DNA from 4 places in the Massilia sp. 05N420 genome. Region 3 is predicted to be linked to each of the others. Evidence: predicted binding sites of a transcription regulator. Region 3 holds the regulator's gene; each other region holds the start of a gene.
The links. Region 3 encodes sigma-54, which starts transcription at its own class of promoters, with help from an activator protein. Its sites were predicted from a motif close to TGGCANGNAANCTGCTTT; they were not measured.
Positions count from the first base shown of each region.

Region 1: a site for sigma-54 is predicted at 1,697-1,714, ahead of AC1DIX_RS07655 (PEP-CTERM sorting domain-containing protein). Genes of this name have one in related genera too.
Region 2: a site for sigma-54 is predicted at 1,674-1,691, ahead of AC1DIX_RS00550 (PEP-CTERM sorting domain-containing protein). Genes of this name have one in related genera too.
Region 4: a site for sigma-54 is predicted at 2,541-2,558, ahead of AC1DIX_RS18345 (PEP-CTERM sorting domain-containing protein). Genes of this name have one in related genera too.

Region 1 covers NZ_JBFTMX010000009.1:78,984-83,194, reverse strand. The annotation lists partial or broken gene AC1DIX_RS07660 (IS5 family transposase) at 1-561, opposite strand, end outside; gene AC1DIX_RS07655 (PEP-CTERM sorting domain-containing protein) at 693-1,643, opposite strand; gene epsC (serine O-acetyltransferase EpsC) at 2,312-3,244, shown strand; gene AC1DIX_RS07645 (TraB/GumN family protein) at 3,249-4,211, opposite strand, start outside.
Region 2 covers NZ_JBFTMX010000001.1:113,193-117,403, reverse strand. The annotation lists gene AC1DIX_RS00550 (PEP-CTERM sorting domain-containing protein) at 846-1,619, opposite strand; gene AC1DIX_RS00545 (hypothetical protein) at 2,212-2,490, opposite strand; gene AC1DIX_RS00540 (sensor domain-containing protein) at 2,678-4,211, opposite strand, start outside.
Region 3 covers NZ_JBFTMX010000015.1:220,997-225,207, reverse strand. The annotation lists gene lptA (lipopolysaccharide transport periplasmic protein LptA) at 1-145, shown strand, start outside; gene lptA (lipopolysaccharide transport periplasmic protein LptA) at 146-706, shown strand; gene lptB (LPS export ABC transporter ATP-binding protein) at 706-1,482, shown strand; gene AC1DIX_RS12240 (RNA polymerase factor sigma-54) at 1,485-2,981, shown strand; gene hpf (ribosome hibernation-promoting factor, HPF/YfiA family) at 3,084-3,443, shown strand; gene AC1DIX_RS12230 (enoyl-CoA hydratase/isomerase family protein) at 3,548-4,211, shown strand, end outside.
Region 4 covers NZ_JBFTMX010000028.1:57,136-61,346, forward strand. The annotation lists gene AC1DIX_RS18340 (YgiQ family radical SAM protein) at 1-1,695, shown strand, start outside; gene AC1DIX_RS18345 (PEP-CTERM sorting domain-containing protein) at 1,705-2,433, opposite strand; gene AC1DIX_RS18350 (AI-2E family transporter) at 2,683-3,825, opposite strand; gene AC1DIX_RS18355 (cyclic nucleotide-binding domain-containing protein) at 3,822-4,211, opposite strand, start outside.

The sequences.
Region 1 (4,211 bases), on a different contig from region 3:
CAGAGATCTGCTCGTCGAGAGGAATCTGGCTCAATAGATCCGGCAGCACAGGCGCATCGCCAATACCGTTGTCGGTCACTTCCATGGCCCGGATTTCGAGTGTGGCGGCATCGATGCCAAGGTACACCTTGCGCCGTTGCCGTCGATATTCAAAACCATGCTTCTTTGTCTTCCATTCGCCTTCGCCCAGCATGTTGATGCCCGTGCAGATGCAAGCCTGTCGTGGTGGGTGCAACTTCAACGGTTACCTGCAGCGGCCTTTGACGCCGGCTTACCGCGCTGTAGTCCGGCACAGGTCAGTCCAGCCCAGCCCTGCCAGATGCAAAAGGCTCTCGGCCATTCCATGGCCTGGCGCAAGGGTAAGTTGAACAAACACTTGATGCTCAGACAGAATTGAATGGCCTGGTCACTGAAGGTCGGACTGCGTCCACGCTTGTCACTTGCCTGGCCGTGCCAGTTCATCGTTGGGTCGAGCCAGATGAGCAGTGAGCCGCGCGACTTGAGCGCCGCGTTGTATGCCTTCCAGTTCGTCGTTCGGTATTTCTGGGGAGGGGGTTTCATGCACAAAGGCTACCTGAGCTGCAGACGACATGCCGTCCGGCTGGATTTATGCAACAGAGCCTCTTGGGCATTTACACAACGCCGGCACCTTGCTCGGTGTCGGCGCTTGTACGTTCAAAGAAGATCACATCTCACACTGATCTTTTACGCGATAAGGCCCCAACCAGAGTCAGGCCTAGAACGATTAAAACTCCAGTGCCGGGTTCTGGGACGCTCACAATCGGGGCCGCGCCTGCAGGGAGGTCAATGATCGCTGTGATTGCACTGAGGGCGTCATTAAATCCTGCATCCAAAGTTATATGGAGGGAATTGGGCCCTAATGTTAAGAAGGGCGTAATATCAAAACTAACTATATCGAACAAGTTACCGTTGCCAATGGATGGCCCCGGTAGGCTGGCGCCTTGAAAGAGACCACCGCTCGCCAAGGCTACTCCGTTGATCCGCAAGGTACCATCGTCGTTCGGCCCGAAATTCTGACCATCAGATACGAACAATCTCAGGAAAGCCGAGCCTCCGGTATAGTTGATACCTGCAAGGTTGATGTCCCAACCCGCAGTATCGTAGGCGGAGGCGAAATTCGAATCATTACCGTCGAAAACCACCACGTCCCTATTATTTGCTGAGTTACCATCATTGAACAACACTAGCGTTGCAGCACCGTTAACCTCAACTCCAGGCTTATTAAAGTTGGTAAGATTATAAGCACCATTGGCGTTGATAACGCTTGTGGTGTTTGCTCGATATGCTTGGCTGTTAGCGAAACCCCAGAAGTTATTATCGGAAAACCCTATGTTCGTTCCGGTAACTCCATTTCCATTCACGTTGACATTTGCATTTGCATTTGGGTCCATGGAATTTGTTGGGCCATGCCAGTAGAGCAGGGAGTTTGTGACCGTGCCGCTCACGCCGCTCACATTGATCGTTCCGGTACCAGTACCTCGCAAACCACCTGTGCCAGCGGTGGTCAGATCGGTATTAAAAAACGTCGTGTAAGGCGTTAGGGCCCCAGCGTGAGCGGGAGAAATGAGTATAGAACAAAAGCTTAGAAGGCCCAGGAATGCCTGCGTCGATCTCATTTTCATGACATTAACCTTTTCGTTAAATGATTTTATTAACAAGGGACTGCGAACACTGGATAGCATAAACCGTGCCAATAGGATTCACCCGTTATAAATCAGTGACTTAGAATTTTGTTCTATAATATTTTTCATCGTCCTTGTAAATTTTCTCGACAGTCTTCGTTCCAGTTACTCGTATCACATATCCCAATCTCTCAAGTCCATCGTTAAAATGATACTGCTTCGGCTTAACGTTGGGAGTGCCTTATCACAGCACCAGCCTATGAGAACTGATCGGATAATATGACATCTCTTCATTCATCGAATAAAATCAAATCCTGCACCAGTCAATAAAATCCATAAAAATCAATCACTTAAGTTTGCATGAAATTAATATTGCAATAATTCATGAAAAAAATTTAAAATAAAGACTTTTATTTTTAGATTTCAATTTAAAAATATTTATTTACTGATGGAATTTCTATTGAAATGCAGGCAGCTTGACCAAGCCCGAAGCCGCTGTCCCGACGTGACCTAAGATGCCCAGTACAGGCGACTGCGCAAGCCGCTAGAAACGTTCCGCATGAGCTAGCATTTTTATATTCATTGGAATCCGCAAACCGGCCCGATATATTGGAAGCGCGGCGCGCACGCCCTGGCGCCCAGCGCTTATTTCACTCGAGGAACAACTGATGGCTCACTTCGACATTGGCGCGATCGTGCGCGACCTGCACGACGCCCGCCAGCAATGGCGCCAGGCCCACCGTCCCGCCGGCGAGGTGCGCGGCATCGAATTTCCTTCGCGCGATGCGCTGGCGGACATCGTCGGCCAGCTCAAGGGCGTGCTGTTTCCCATGCGCCTGGGGCCGCCCGGCCTGCGCCGGGAAAGCGAAGACTTCCACGTCGCCCACGCCCTCGATTCCGCCCTGCATGCCCTGCTGCGCCAGGTCCAGATCGAGCTGCACTACAGCGCCGCGCTGGAGCAGCGCACCGACGGCGACATCGCCAGCCAGGCCATCGACGCCACCCGCGCCTTCGGCGCCGCCCTGCCGCAGGTCCGCATGGAAATCGACAGCGACGTGCTGGCCGCCTACCAGGGCGACCCGGCCGCGCGCAGCGTCGACGAAGTGCTGCTGTGCTATCCCGGCGTGCTGGCGATGATCCACTACCGCCTGGCGCACCGCCTGTACGAACTCGGGCTGCCGCTGCTGGCGCGCATCATCTCGGAACTGGCGCATGCCGCCACCGGCATCGACATCCACCCGGGCGCGACGATCGGTACCGGCTTCTTCATCGACCACGGCACCGGCGTCGTGATCGGCGAGACCGCCGTGATCGGCCAGCGCGTGCGCCTGTACCAGGCCGTCACCCTGGGCGCCAAGCGCTTCCCGACGAATGCCGACGGCAGCCTGCAGAAGGGCCTGCCGCGCCATCCGATCCTGGAAGACGACGTCGTGATCTACGCCGGCGCCACCGTGCTGGGCCGCATCACGATCGGAAAGGGTGCGGTCATCGGCGGCAATGTCTGGCTGACCCACGACGTGGCGCCGGGCGCGCGCGTGGCACAGGCCGCTTCGCGCGAGGAAGTGTTCGAGACCCTGGGCATGCCCGGCGATCCGGGCTGAAGGCTTACTTCGGGCTCTCGACCGTATAACCTTTTGCCTGCAACTCGGCCAGGTAGCTCTTCGGACCGAGCACCTGGCTTATCGACAGCAGCGCGAAGGTGCTCGCATTCTTCGCGAGCGCCCGTTCCGCCGTCTTCATCCATGCCACCCGGCCGCGTTCGCGCATGTCCTGGAAGGCCGGATTAGTCCGCGCGAACGAACCGTTCATCATGGCGTCGTTGCAGGTATCTTCGCGCTCGGCATAATCGAGCTTGCCGATCTCGGCGATGTTGCCGTTGGCCCAGGCATTCGCGCGCAGCTTCATCGCATCGATATCGCCTTCGAAACTCTCCAGGGTCTTGGTGAAGCAGGCCACGTCTTCCATCTGCGACTTCTTGAAGTCCTTCAGCGCCTCGCGCGGATGCTCGAGCGTGACCGAGACACCGGTGCTGGTGAGCTTCACGTCGTGCTTCCTGGCGATCTTCTCGATCTGATCGGCGACTTCCCCCCCTTTCGACAGCCCGCTTTTCTTCAGCCCCGCATCCAGCAACTCCTCGGCGGCGAAGAAGGGACGGTAACGCTCGACGCCGTCGTCGCCGCCGATGTATTTCTGCTTCAGCACAGTCCAGCGTCCATAGACATCGGCCGGCAGCAGGTCGTGCAACTCGGCGCCGTCCGGGTTCTTCTTCAGGCCGATCAGCGATGGCAGCATGCTCAGTCCGCTCATCCAGCCGACCGTGACACTGACCCCGGGACGCAGCAGCACCTCCTGCGATTGCGCCACCAGGCGTTCGACCCGTACCGAATCCCATTCCATCTTTTGCGGCAGCGGCGAATGCATGGCGAACACCCACATCACGTGGCCATCCTTCGAGACTTTCCAGAGGCCGGGTCCGGGACGCTTGCCCGAGACCACGACCGTGGCGGGCGCCGCCTCGAGCTCCTGCCCGGCGGGCGCGGATGCGGGCGGCGGATCGGTCTGCGCCAG
Region 2 (4,211 bases), on a different contig from region 3:
TTTCTTGCTGCAGCAGATCCGTATCCCCCCCGCTTAGCGCGCGCGTCCAAGCCAAGCAAATCCGATCGCTAAGAATGCCACAAAGCCGGCTCAGGAACATTATCCGTGCATGGTGGCTGACCGGGCAACTTGCAGGTGTCCGGACGGCAGGCAAATTCGAAGAAATGGTCTTCGACGAGGGTATGGCTACCTTGAGGCCATCTCGAATAATCTGACTTTTTGTATAAACCAGGGAATATGACGCTTAATCGAATATCGCCGAGCTGCCGGGCCTGTCAATCAGCATCGTGTTGATAGCGAAGACCGCGCTCGAATCAGGTCAGGTTGCGCCAATCGATCACGGAACAGCCAGATCGTCTTGGCATCCGGAATGCTGACCCTATCGGTCAGGTCTGAAAAATTCAGGAAGCTGCGACGATCCAGCAACCGGTACTCGCGCGCGTCGTCAGGCGGCCACCCCTGGCGCGTGAAGAACGCCGTGCAGCAGTATCGATCCACGCAACTAGCGCTTCGAAATCGACGCGCTCGGTCAAGCCCCCCAGTTTCACCCGCTGGTCCCTCGCTGTTTTTCGGAAAACACGCTGATCCGAGGTTTTCATTATGACGACACTCGTGCGCTAGTTTCGATGTCAGGACTTTCCCGAGTCAGCCCCGGGAGGGCCGAGGTTTTTCGTGGTGCGCTTAACGCATTTATGATGAAAGGAACCCGATACCTGTCCTTGGTTGTGCTGATACGATTTCGGATTAAGCTATGTTCTCCTCGACTTCACAGTCGGGGAGAACATCGTCGCCAATTAAAAAGACTCGTATTTCAAAAAAATCATGTTGTTTTAACAGCGACCGATTCAGTTTGATTTACGGCGGCGCGCATAACCCAGACCCAGAAGCCCCGCACTCAACAGACCAAGAGTTGCCGGCTCGGGAACGGTGCCCGGTTCGACGAAGCCCGAGGCCATCGTGACCCAGTCGCCACTAGTCGTTGTTTGCAAGGCAAAGTAGCCACGGGAGCTCCAGAATGCCGGGTCATATTGCTGGTGCACAAAGCAGCCTTCAGTATACGATGGGGCAAAACCAAAAGCGATGCCGGCTGCCGTGGAAACACCGGGGTCGACACACACCGGGCCGAATGCGGTAACGCCGGGAGCCCCGGTAAAGCCCAGAGTAGCGTCCCAGAAGGAATTGCCTTGATAATCACCGACACCCAGACTGCCACCGGCCGCGACAAAGGCGGAAATCTTCGCACTATCCGCTGGATTCATCATTGAGCCGGGATCGTTGCAGCAGCTATAGGGAGAATCGATATAAATGCCGCTGTAGTTGGAAAGATCAGCCGTGGTCAGGAATCCATAAGATTTAAAATCGATCGTGGCAGTCCCTGCGGTGTAATTTACTGATGTACGCCCTACGTTATTCAGATACAGCACGGGCTTGGACGGGTCGGAGGCGGCAAGTTGATTGATGACGGGATTAATAAAATTGGAATCGCCATGCAAACCGATGGCATCACTTCCGATAAGGAAAATAGCACCTGCTGTCGCATGTTGAGCGACAAACAGGGTTGCCAACATTAACGCAAACGTCTTGAACGCTTTTTTGATTCGATTGAATGCAGTAAGCATATCGTTCTCCCTCTGGATTGAAAATAGGATTCCCCGGTAAAACCAATTGGCGATTAAGCAATTATCATGCCAACACTAAAATTTTTAAAAAAATCAATATCTTGCCAAATCTATTCTTAAAGCATTTGCAACAATGTAAAGATTTTCGACGAATTCCACTTTGCACAAGAGAATGATTTGTTGAGCAAATCGAACGAAGGCGAGCTGACGCTATTGTTAAGTAGCGGTTGGAAATTTGAGTTAAATTCAGATTGGAAACTGTTGCGGGAGTCACTGCAATGAAACTATTAAAGTTGTCCGAAACTGGGCGTCGGACGCTTCAGGACATGGGAGTCTTCCTGGCCCATCCACGCGCCCGTATTGCGTACCCAAGACATCTTGCGGTTGGGCCAGGGACTGACGCTGTAAGAAACGAAGAACAAATTTTCGGTGCACTTGAACAGTGTCGAGCAATGGCGCCAGCGTTGGAACAAGTTTGGATCGGCAGGCCTGAACGAAGGCCGCCACACGGGACGGCCGCGTAAGTGGACGCCTCAGCAAAAGCAAGTGATGAGCGAGTCGGCGCCTAGATGGCTGCACTGTTGCCGCGCTGCTACACCACCTGAAGCAGCACCAAGATCACGCATCGATCAGCGACGTTATGCGGTTTCCAATCCAGCGGCATGGTATTTTCCTTGGCCGTCTCGGCTTCCTCACGCTTGTTACGCTGGACCGGCGCCTGAACCGGAGCGGCGATGAAGCGTTTTGCCGCCGCCAACTTGTGGACGGGATAGCCGTCGACGTTGAGAAAGACGGACTGTTCGGAGCCGATCAGGAGCCGCTCTGGGAACGTGATGAAGACATCCGAAACAACCGTCCTCTCATGGATCATAAAGCGGAAATCCCCCCGCGGACCGAGCGCTGAACTCATGTTGAAGAATAAGCACCGCCCCGGATTCATTGCTAAATAGCAACGCGTTGCCGACAGAAGTGTTTGGCTTCTGTCAAGCCTTCGGCCTCGCATGAGAATCCGCTTTCCCCGTCGCTGCCGGGATGGTTTATGACAGGCAAGGAGTGCCTCAGCCGGCCAGTTCGGCCGCCACCAGGCGATCCATGTCGGACGCCGCCATCGGCGGGCTGAGCAGATAGCCCTGGCCGCAATCGAAGCCGAGGTTCTTGACGGCGGCCAGCTGGTCGGCCGTTTCGATGCCGTCGGCGCAGACCGTGATCTTGACGTCGCGCGCGACCCCGACCAGGGCGGACAGCATGGCCGAGGCATTGTCGTGGCGCGATAGCCGACGCACCAGTTCCTGGCCCGGCTTGACGATGTCGAGCGGGAACTTCTGCAGCGACGACAGGGCCGCCAGCTCTGCGCCGAAATCGTCGAGTCCCAGCCTCACGCCGCGCTTGCGCACCTCCTGCAGTGCCTGGGCCGAGAACTTCGGATCCAGCAGCACGCTCTCGCGCATCTCCAGGCGCAGCAGCGAGGGCGCCAGGCCGGTGTCGTCGAGCACCCGGTTCAAGATGGCCGGAAAGCGCGGATGGCGCATCTGTTTCGAGGACACGTTCAAGGTCAGCGGCACCACCAGCCCGTCGCGCACCCAGCGGGCCTGGGCCGAGCAGGCGGTGCGCAGCGCCCATTCGCCCACCGGCAGCATCAGGTTGGCGTTTTCCACTTCCTGGATGAAATCGGCCGCGGTCAACAGGCCGCGCTCCGGGTGCAGCCAGCGGATCAGGGCCTCGATGCCGACGATGCGCCCGCTTTCGAGGTCGTATTGCGGCTGGTAGTGAAGGCAAAGTTCCTCGTCGCGCAGCGCGCGCTCCAGCTCGCGCTCGAAGCGCTTGGCTTCCTGGGCCGCCTTGCCCAGCGATTCGCGGTACACCTGGTAGTTCAGGCGCCCCTGGTTCTTGGCTTCGTAGAGGGCCAGGTCGGCCAGCTTCACCAGCTGGCCCGGCTCGTGCGCATCGTTCGGATACACGGCGATGCCGATGCTGGTGCCGCTGTAGACTTCCTGGCCGTCCAGCAGGTAAGGCAGGCTCAGCTCGACCACGATCTTGTCGGCCAGCACCTCGGCGGCGCCTGCCTCCGCCAGGTGGGTCTGGACGATCACGAATTCGTCGCCGCCGAGGCGCGCGGCGAGGTCGGTCTCGCGGATGTGGGTGCGCAGGCGGCGCGCGACTTCCTTCAGCAGCAAGTCGCCGGCGTGGTGGCCGAGGGTATCGTTGATCGACTTGAAGCGGTCCAGGTCGAGCATGTGCACGGCCACCAGGTGGCCGTCGCGCTGTGCGTACTTGAGCGCGTCCTTCAGGCGCTCGTTGAAACTGGCGCGGTTGGCCAGGCCGGTCAGGGCGTCGTGGCTGGCCAGGTGGTAGGAATACTCGACCGCGCCGCGCAGGGCTTCCTCGGCCTTCTTGCGCCCCGTGACATCCTCGACGATCTCGAGCACGCGCGGACCGTCGCCGCTGTTGCGCAGCGAGCAGGTGACGTTGACCCAGAATTGCGAGCGGTCCTTGCGCAGGTAGCGCTGCTCCGCCACCGTCACGGCCTGCTGGCCGGTCAGCAGCTTGTGGAAATTGTGGACTGCCGTTTCCTGGTCGGCCGGATGGGTGATG
Region 3 (4,211 bases):
CACCGAGCAGGCCAACGTGTTCAACGACACCAGCGGCGAAAGCAAGCCGGGCGGCGGACGCGGCACGATCATCATCGCGCCGCGCCGTACCGCGCCGGCGGCGGCTCCCGCGACCACGCCGGCGGCGCCGGCAGGGAAGCAGTAAATGAAGGCCGTCCTTGCCGCTGCCGCGCTGTTGCTGGCGCCGCTGGCGCAGGCGGAGCGGGCGGATGCGCTCAAGCCGCTGAAGGTGGTCGGCGGCAACGGGACCCTGGACCAGGTCACGCAAACCGTGGTCCTGACCGGCGGCGTGACCGCCACCCGCGGCACCATGCTGCTGAAGGCCGAGCGTGCCGAGATCAAGGAAGCGCCGGACGGTTACAAGACCATCGTCCTGGTCGCGGCGCCCGGCAAGCCGGCGTCGTTCCGCCAGAAGCGCGACAGCGGCCCCGAGCAGTGGGACGAAGGCCAGGCCGAGCGCATCGAGTACGACGAGCGCACCGAGGTCGTCAAGTTCAGTTCGAACGCCGCCATCAGGCAGCTGGAAGGCCGCAACGTGATGCGTGAAATGGGCGGCGAATTCATCGCCTACGATGCGCGCAAGGAAGTCCTGCTGAACCTGAACGACCCGAGCGGCGTCGACAGGCCCGGCAAGGCCCGCGCCAGTTTTACTTTTTATCCGCGCCGCACTGCGTCGGCCGGGCAACCGGAAGCAGGAAAGCAATGATGGATGTACACGCAGACGCCGCCGCCATCGCGAGCGGCGGCAGCACCCTGGTGGCCAAGGGGCTGCAGAAAAGCTACGGCAAGCGCCTGGTGGTGCGCGACGTTTCGCTGCAGGTCGCCTGCGGCGAGGTGGTCGGCCTGCTCGGCCCGAACGGCGCCGGCAAGACGACCTCGTTCTACATGATCGTGGGCCTGGTGCCGGCCGACGCCGGCGCCATCGTCATCAACGGCACCGACATCACCAGCCTGCCGATCCACCGGCGCGCCATGCTGGGCCTGTCCTACCTGCCGCAGGAAGCCTCGGTGTTCCGCAAGCTGACGGTGGAGGAGAACATCCGCGCCGTGCTGGAACTGCAGCGCGAGGACGGCAAGCCGCTGGGCAAGAACCGCATCGAGGAGCGCCTCAACGAGCTGCTGGCCGAGCTGCAGATCGAGAAGCTGCGCGAGAACCCGGCGCTGTCGCTGTCGGGCGGCGAACGGCGCCGCGTGGAGATTGCGCGCGCCCTCGCCACCAACCCGCGCTTCGTGCTGCTGGACGAGCCGTTTGCCGGCGTCGATCCGATCGCGGTGATCGAGATCCAGCGCATCGTGCGCTTCCTGAAGGAGCGCGGCATCGGCGTCCTGATCACCGACCACAACGTGCGCGAGACGCTCGGCATCTGCGACCGTGCCTACATCATCAACCAGGGCGCGGTGCTGGCGTCGGGACGCCCGGACGACATCATCGCGAATGAATCCGTCCGCCGCGTCTACCTGGGTGAACATTTCCGGATGTAGTCATGAAACAGACGCTGCAACTCAAGACCTCACAGCACCTTGCGCTGACACCGCAACTCCAGCAGTCGATCCGGCTGCTGCAGCTGTCCACTCTCGAGCTGCACCAGGAGATTGAACAGGTCCTCAGCGACAACCCGCTGCTCGAACGCCTCGACGATCCGCTCGACCACTCGGTGCGCCTGCTGGCCGACGGCGCGATCAACAACGGCGCGTCGACCTCGACCACGCCCGACTCGCCGCCCTCGTCCAGCCAGGGCGAGGAGGGCAATGGCGGCGGTGGCGCCGAAGCCGAAGGCGGCGACAGCGACAACGGCGATGCCGGCGGCGCCGAGCACGACATGGACTGGGGCGAGTCTGGCCGTTCCGGCAGCGGCAGCGGCGGCGAGGAAGAGGATGGCCGCCCGCAGCTGGAAGCCAGCCCGGTCTCGCTGCGCGAACACTTGATGGAGCAGGTACGCCTGACCTGCATGTCGCCGCGCGATTGCGCGCTGGTCGAGATCGTCGTCGACACCCTCGACGACAACGGCTACCTCGAAGAAACCCTGGACGAGCTGCATGCGCGCCTGCCGGCCGAACTCGAAGTGGAATTCGAGGAGCTGCGCACCGCACTGGCGCTGGTGCAAAGCATGGACCCGCCCGGCGTGGGCGCGCGCAGCGCCGCCGAATGCCTGGCGCTGCAGATCCGCCGCATGCCGGGCGTGCCGCTGGTCACGCGGCGCATGGCGCTGACCATCGTCGAACGCTACCTGACCTGGTTCGCGCAGCGCGAATTCAACAAGCTCAAGAAAGCCCTCGACTGCGACGACGAAGACCTGCGCGAAGCCCAGGCCGTGATCCGCCATTGCAATCCGCATCCGGGCGCGGCCTTCGCTTCCGACGTTTCCGACTTCGTGGTGCCGGACGTGATCGTGCGCCGCGCGAAGGACGGCTGGAGCGTGCAGCTGAATCCCGAGGTGATGCCGCGCCTGCGCGTGAACAGCCTGTATGCCACCTTGATGAAGCAGGGAAAATCGGAATCCCAGCTGGCGGCGCAGTTGCAGGAAGCAAAATGGCTCATCAAAAACATGCGCCAGCGCTTCGATACTATCCTTCGGGTAGCTCAAGCAATCGTGGAGCGCCAGCGGAACTTTTTCTCCCATGGCGCCGTTGCCATGCGGCCCCTTGTTTTACGTGAGATAGCTGATACACTAGGTCTACACGAGAGCACAATTTCTCGTGTCACAACTCAGAAATACATGCTGACGCCGCACGGCATGTTCGAGTTGAAGTACTTTTTCGGGAGTCACGTCGCGACCGAGGCAGGAGGAGAAGCCTCCTCGACCGCGATCCGGGCTCTCATCGTACAACTCACAGGAGCAGAAGACCCCAAAAACCCTTTATCCGACAGCAAGATCGCGGAGATGCTAGGGGAACAGGGAATGGTTATCGCACGCCGCACGGTAGCGAAATACCGCGAGGCGCTGAAGATCCCTCCCGTCAGCCTCCGTAAATCTCTGTAGCAAGCTCTTTCAGCAAGCTCTTGCAGCAAGCTTCTTGCAACAACGCTGCCCTGGTGCGTGGTATGCGCGTACGACAGGCAGCGCATCATCAAAGGAGTGTGTATGAATCTCACTATCAGCGGACATCATCTCGATGTAACCCCGGCAATCCGTGAATACGTACAGAACAAGCTCGAACGCATCACCCGCCATTTCGATCAAGTGATCGACTCCCACGTCATCCTCTGCATTGACAATCTCACCGAGAAAGAAAAACGCCAGAAGGCCGAGATCAACTTGCGCCTCGCCGGCAAGATCGTTCACGTCGCCAGCGCCGCGCACGACTTGTACGCCGCGATCGACATGCTGATGGACCGGCTCGACCGGCAGGTGCAGAAGTACAAGCAGATGCTGCAGGATCACAGTAGTACACCGCTCAAGCGCATACCCAACGATGGAGGAGAAGCTGCCGCTACAGCGTGATCCTTCCGCTGGCGCAGCACAAGCAAGGAAGGGCGCATCTGGCGCCCTTTTCGTTTTCCGGGCCGCGCTACAATGCCGTTTTCCATTTCAATAAATAAAAGAACATGAGCGAATACGTGCAGACCCGCGTTGCCAGCGGCACCGGCATCATTACCCTCGACCGTCCCAAGGCCCTGAACTCGCTGTCGCTGGAGATGGTGCGCGCACTGACGGAGACCCTGCTGGCCTGGCGCGACGATTCGAACGTCGACGCCGTCGTTATCAAGAGCAGCAGCGAGAAAGCCCTGTGCGCAGGCGGCGACATCCGCTTCTTCCACCAGGCCGGGCGCGCCACGCCCACTGGAGGCAGTGCGCTGCTGGAAGACTTCTTTACCGAAGAATACGCGCTGAACCACCTGATCCACTTCTATCCGAAACCCTATATCTCGTTGATGGACGGCGTGGTCATGGGCGGCGGCATGGGTATCGCCCAGGGCGGGCCCGAGACCGGCCTGCGCATCGTGACCGAACGCACGAAGATGGCCATGCCCGAGGTGAACATCGGCCTGTTCCCGGACGTCGGCGGCAGCCACTTCCTGTCGCATGCGCCGGGCGCGCTCGGCATGCATCTGGGACTGACGGGGCTGACCATCGGCGCCGCCGATGCGCTCTACGTCGGCCTGGCCGACGTGTTCGTGCCGGGCGCCGAACTGCCGGCACTGCATGCGCTGATCGCTGCGACGCCGGGCAAGCAGCTGGCCGATGCGATCCGCGCCTTCGCCGCGCCGT
Region 4 (4,211 bases), on a different contig from region 3:
GTCGACGTCACCCGCCGCATCGCGGCAGGGGAGAACATCAAGAACATCCGCGACCTGCGCGGCACCGCCTTCCTGGTGCCGCACGGCTGGCTGCCGGACCAGGAGTGGTCGGTGCACAACTCCACCCGCGTGGACGTGCCGGGCCGCGTCGACCCGCATCCGAACCCCTACGCGATGGCGCAGGAAGACACCAAGGCCTGCGCCACCGAGAATGCGCAGCCGGAACCGGAGGTCAAGCCGATCGTCATCATGACGCGCGAAGAGAGACAGGCCGCCGCGCGCGAAAAAGCACGCAAGACCGTGGTGCGCCTGCCGTCCTTCGAGACCGTCAGCGAGGATCCGGTGATGTACGCGCACGCCTCGCGCGTGTTCCACCTCGAGTCGAATCCGGGCAACGCGCGCGCGCTGGTGCAGCAGCACGGCGACCGCGACGTCTGGCTGAACCCGCCGCCGCTGCCGCTGGCCATGGACGAGATGGACGGCGTATACGACCTGACGTATGCGCGCGCGCCGCACCCGAGCTACGGCAAGGCGCATATCCCGGCCTGGGAGATGATCCGCTATTCGGTGAACATCATGCGCGGCTGCTTCGGCGGCTGCACCTTCTGCTCGATCACCGAGCACGAAGGCCGCATCATCCAGAGCCGTTCGGAACCGTCGATCCTGCGCGAGATCGAGCTGATCCGCGATACGACGAAGAACTTCGCCGGCACCATCACCGACCTCGGCGGTCCGACCGCGAACATGTATCGCCTGTCCTGCAAGGACAAGAAGATCGAGGAAACCTGCCGCCGCCTGTCCTGCGTCTATCCGACCATCTGTTCCAACCTGGGTACCGACCACAGCAAGCTGATCTCGCTGTACCGCAAGGCGCGCGCGATCCCGGGCATCAAGAAGATCCTGATCGGCTCCGGCCTGCGCTACGACCTGGCCGTGCGCTCGCCCGAGTACGTGAAGGAACTCGTCACCCACCACGTGGGCGGCCTGCTGAAGATCGCGCCGGAGCACACGGAAGAGGGCACGCTGTCGAAGATGATGAAGCCGGGCATCGGCACCTACGACGAGTTCAAGGCGCTGTTCGACAAGTACTCGAAGGAGGCGGGCAAGAAGCAGTACCTGATCCCCTACTTCATCGCGGCCCACCCGGGTTCGACCGACGAGGACATGCTGAATCTCGCCTTGTGGCTGAAGAAGAACAACTTCCACCTCGACCAGGTCCAGACCTTCACGCCGACGCCGATGGCGATGGCAACCACCATGTACCACACGGGCAAGAACCCGCTGGCCAAGGTGACCGAGGATTCGGAAGAAGTCGTCACCGCCAAGAGCGGCAAGACGCGCAAGCTGCACAAAGCCTTCCTGCGCTACTACGATCCGGAAAACTGGCCGGTGCTGCGCGAAGGCCTGAAACGCATGGGCCGCGGCGACCTGATCGGCAACGGCGAGCGCCACCTGGTGCCGCCGCCCGGCAGCGAGCAGGAAGCCACGCCGCGTAGCGAGCGCAAGGCCCTGCCGCTGGTGGCCGAGTCCCGCGGTGCCGCGCCGAAGGGCCGGGTGATCGAGGTGGCCACCCGCCGCAACGGGCGTGGAAACAGCCGCAACGATCCAGCACCCTTCGTGGCGCCGCCGGGCAAAGCCAAGCCGGGCATCCTGTCAACCATCAAGACCAAGCCGAAGGCGGCAGGGCGGAAGTAGAGCCCGGCTCTACACGCCCGGCTTGCGGCGACGGACCGCAGCCAGGCCTGCGCTGCCGATGGCCATCAGCAGCCAGGTCGCCGGCACCGGCACGTCATTCGGCGGCGGACCCTCGTCCGCCGTGCCCTCCACGCCGACGGTGAAACCATTCCAGTATTCGGAAGTCAGGCTGCGCCAGGTCAGCGAGTCGAAGGTGCCGGTGAAACGGATGGTGCCATGCGGCTCGCCGGTGCCGATCAGCCGGTATTCGGTGTTGCCGCCGCCGAGATCCACTACCTGCTTGGTCAGGGTGCCGCAGCCATAGAAGCCGCAGCTATGGTTGCCTGGAGCGGCCGCTCCCAGGCCGGCGCCATAGCTGAGGATATCGAAGTCCTGGTTCAGGAAGGCGTAGCCGTTGCCGTTCAGGCTGACGACGGCGAATACCGGATTGGCGACCGATTGCGAGAAGGTCAGCGTCTGGCTGCCCGCATACTGCAAGGCGATGATGTCGGTGCCGGTGGGCGCGTTGTCGACTGCGCTGCTGGTGTAGGGCGAAGTCGAGTTGCGCGGCCCCCAGTAGTCGGTACCGCCGCTGGGCTGGTAGAAGCCGACGCCCGCAGCATTCGTATACGTGACGGTGACTGTCGAGGTGGCGGTGGTGATGGTGCCCTGGGCCCTGAAGCCGGGACCGGTGTCGAGGTCGCCGCCCTGCCAATCGGTCCAGTAGATCGGAGCGGCGCTGGCCGTGCCGGCGGCCACCAAGGCCAAGGCGGAAATGGCACTCCGAAGGAATGCGGTATGGCGATTTGTTGTCATTTTGCTCCCTCTTTGTTTTTGGTTGCCGAAGGAATTTCGACGCAAAACGCAATGCAATATTCATACCATTAAACCAAGTCCTTGATTTTCCATCGAAAGGGAGTGCCAGGGATGAGCAGACGTCAAATTTTCCGACAGTTGGTTAATAATTTAATATAACCAACAATATGCAGCCTGGGTTGAACGTCGCCGTCAGGCAAGCAGATCCCCGCTCGCCTGTTTTTCCCGCAACTGCCTTGCGTAGCGGTGCCTTGCCCGCAGCCGTGGATTGGTCATCAGGCGGCCCAGGGTTTCTCCGATGACCATCACCACGCCCAGCAGCGGCAGCACCAGCATCAGGCCGGCCACGCCGGACAGGGCGCCGCCGATGAAGATCATCAGCACCGCGATCAGCGGGTGGATCTTCAGGCTGCGGCCGAGGGTGATCGGCATGAAGACGAAATCGTCCAGCAGGCGCGCCAGGATGAAGACGACGATGGCGCCGTAGGCGACCAGCGGATTGACGGGGGCGTCGGTGGCGGCGACGATCACCACCATCACGCAGCCGACCACCGAGCCGATGAAGGGCACCCAGGCCAGCAGCGCGGAAATGAAGCCCAGCAGCAGCGGAGATGACACGCCGATCACCCACAGGCCGAAGCCCAGCACGATGGTGTCGAGCACGGTCAGCTTGAGCAGGCCCTCGAAATAGCGGCGCGCGGTCTGGTCGACCTCGTGCAGCAGGAACAGGGTGCGTTCGAAGTAGGCGTTCGGCACCGCGCGCGCCAGGAATTTCTTGAAGCGCAGGCCGTCGCGCAGGAAGAAGAAGGCAAGGAAGGGCGCCAGCAGCAGCGAGGGCAGCCAGCCGGCCGCGGTGACCAGGATGGTAGCCAGGTAGCGCTGGGCGAAGTTGTCGGTGAAGGCCTTGAAGCGCTTGTTGACCAGCGAGGTCAGGTGCATCTCGGCCAGCAGCGGGAATTTCGCTTCCAGCAGCGCCATCGTGTTGCGCACGAAGGCCACGCCGCCGTTCGCGTACAGCGACAGGGTCTCGCTCCAGGAAGCGCTGTCCTCCGCCGGTCCGCTGCTCCACGACAGCGCGGCCGCGACCGCCAGCGTGGCGAGCCCGAAGAACACGGCGCACACCAGCATCGACGAGACGCTGCGCGAAAAGCCCAGGCGCAGCAGGCGCCGCATCGGCCCCAGCAGGGTGTAGTACATCACGGTGCCGAAGATGAAGGGCAGTACCAGCCACAGCATGTGCTCGAGCAGCACCAGCAGCAGGCAGGTGACGGCGACGATCGCGGTCCAGGYCACCGGCCCGGCGCGCTCCTCGCGGACCACGGGGCCGCCGATCACAGCGCTTCCAGCTGCGGACGGCCGTCGAGACGCTCGCGCAGGCGCTGGCCGATGTGGCGCGCCAGCGCCAGCGAGATCTTGTAGCCGATCACGGCGTCGGTATCCATCAGCGCCAGGAAGTCGTCGCGGAAGAACACCGCCAGCTCGCAGTGCTCGACGGCGCGCGCCTGGGCGCTGCGCGGCGAGTTGTCGAGCAGGGCGAGGTCGCCGAAGAAGCCGCCCGGTCCCAGCTCGCTCACCAGCCGGCGGCTGCCTTCGTGGGCGCGGCTGATCTCGACCCGGCCCGCCATCACCAGGTAGAGCGCCTGGCCTTCCTCGTTCTCGTCGAAGACGATTTCTTCCGGCAGGTAGCGCCGCTCGTGCATCAGGCCATCCACGAACTTGAC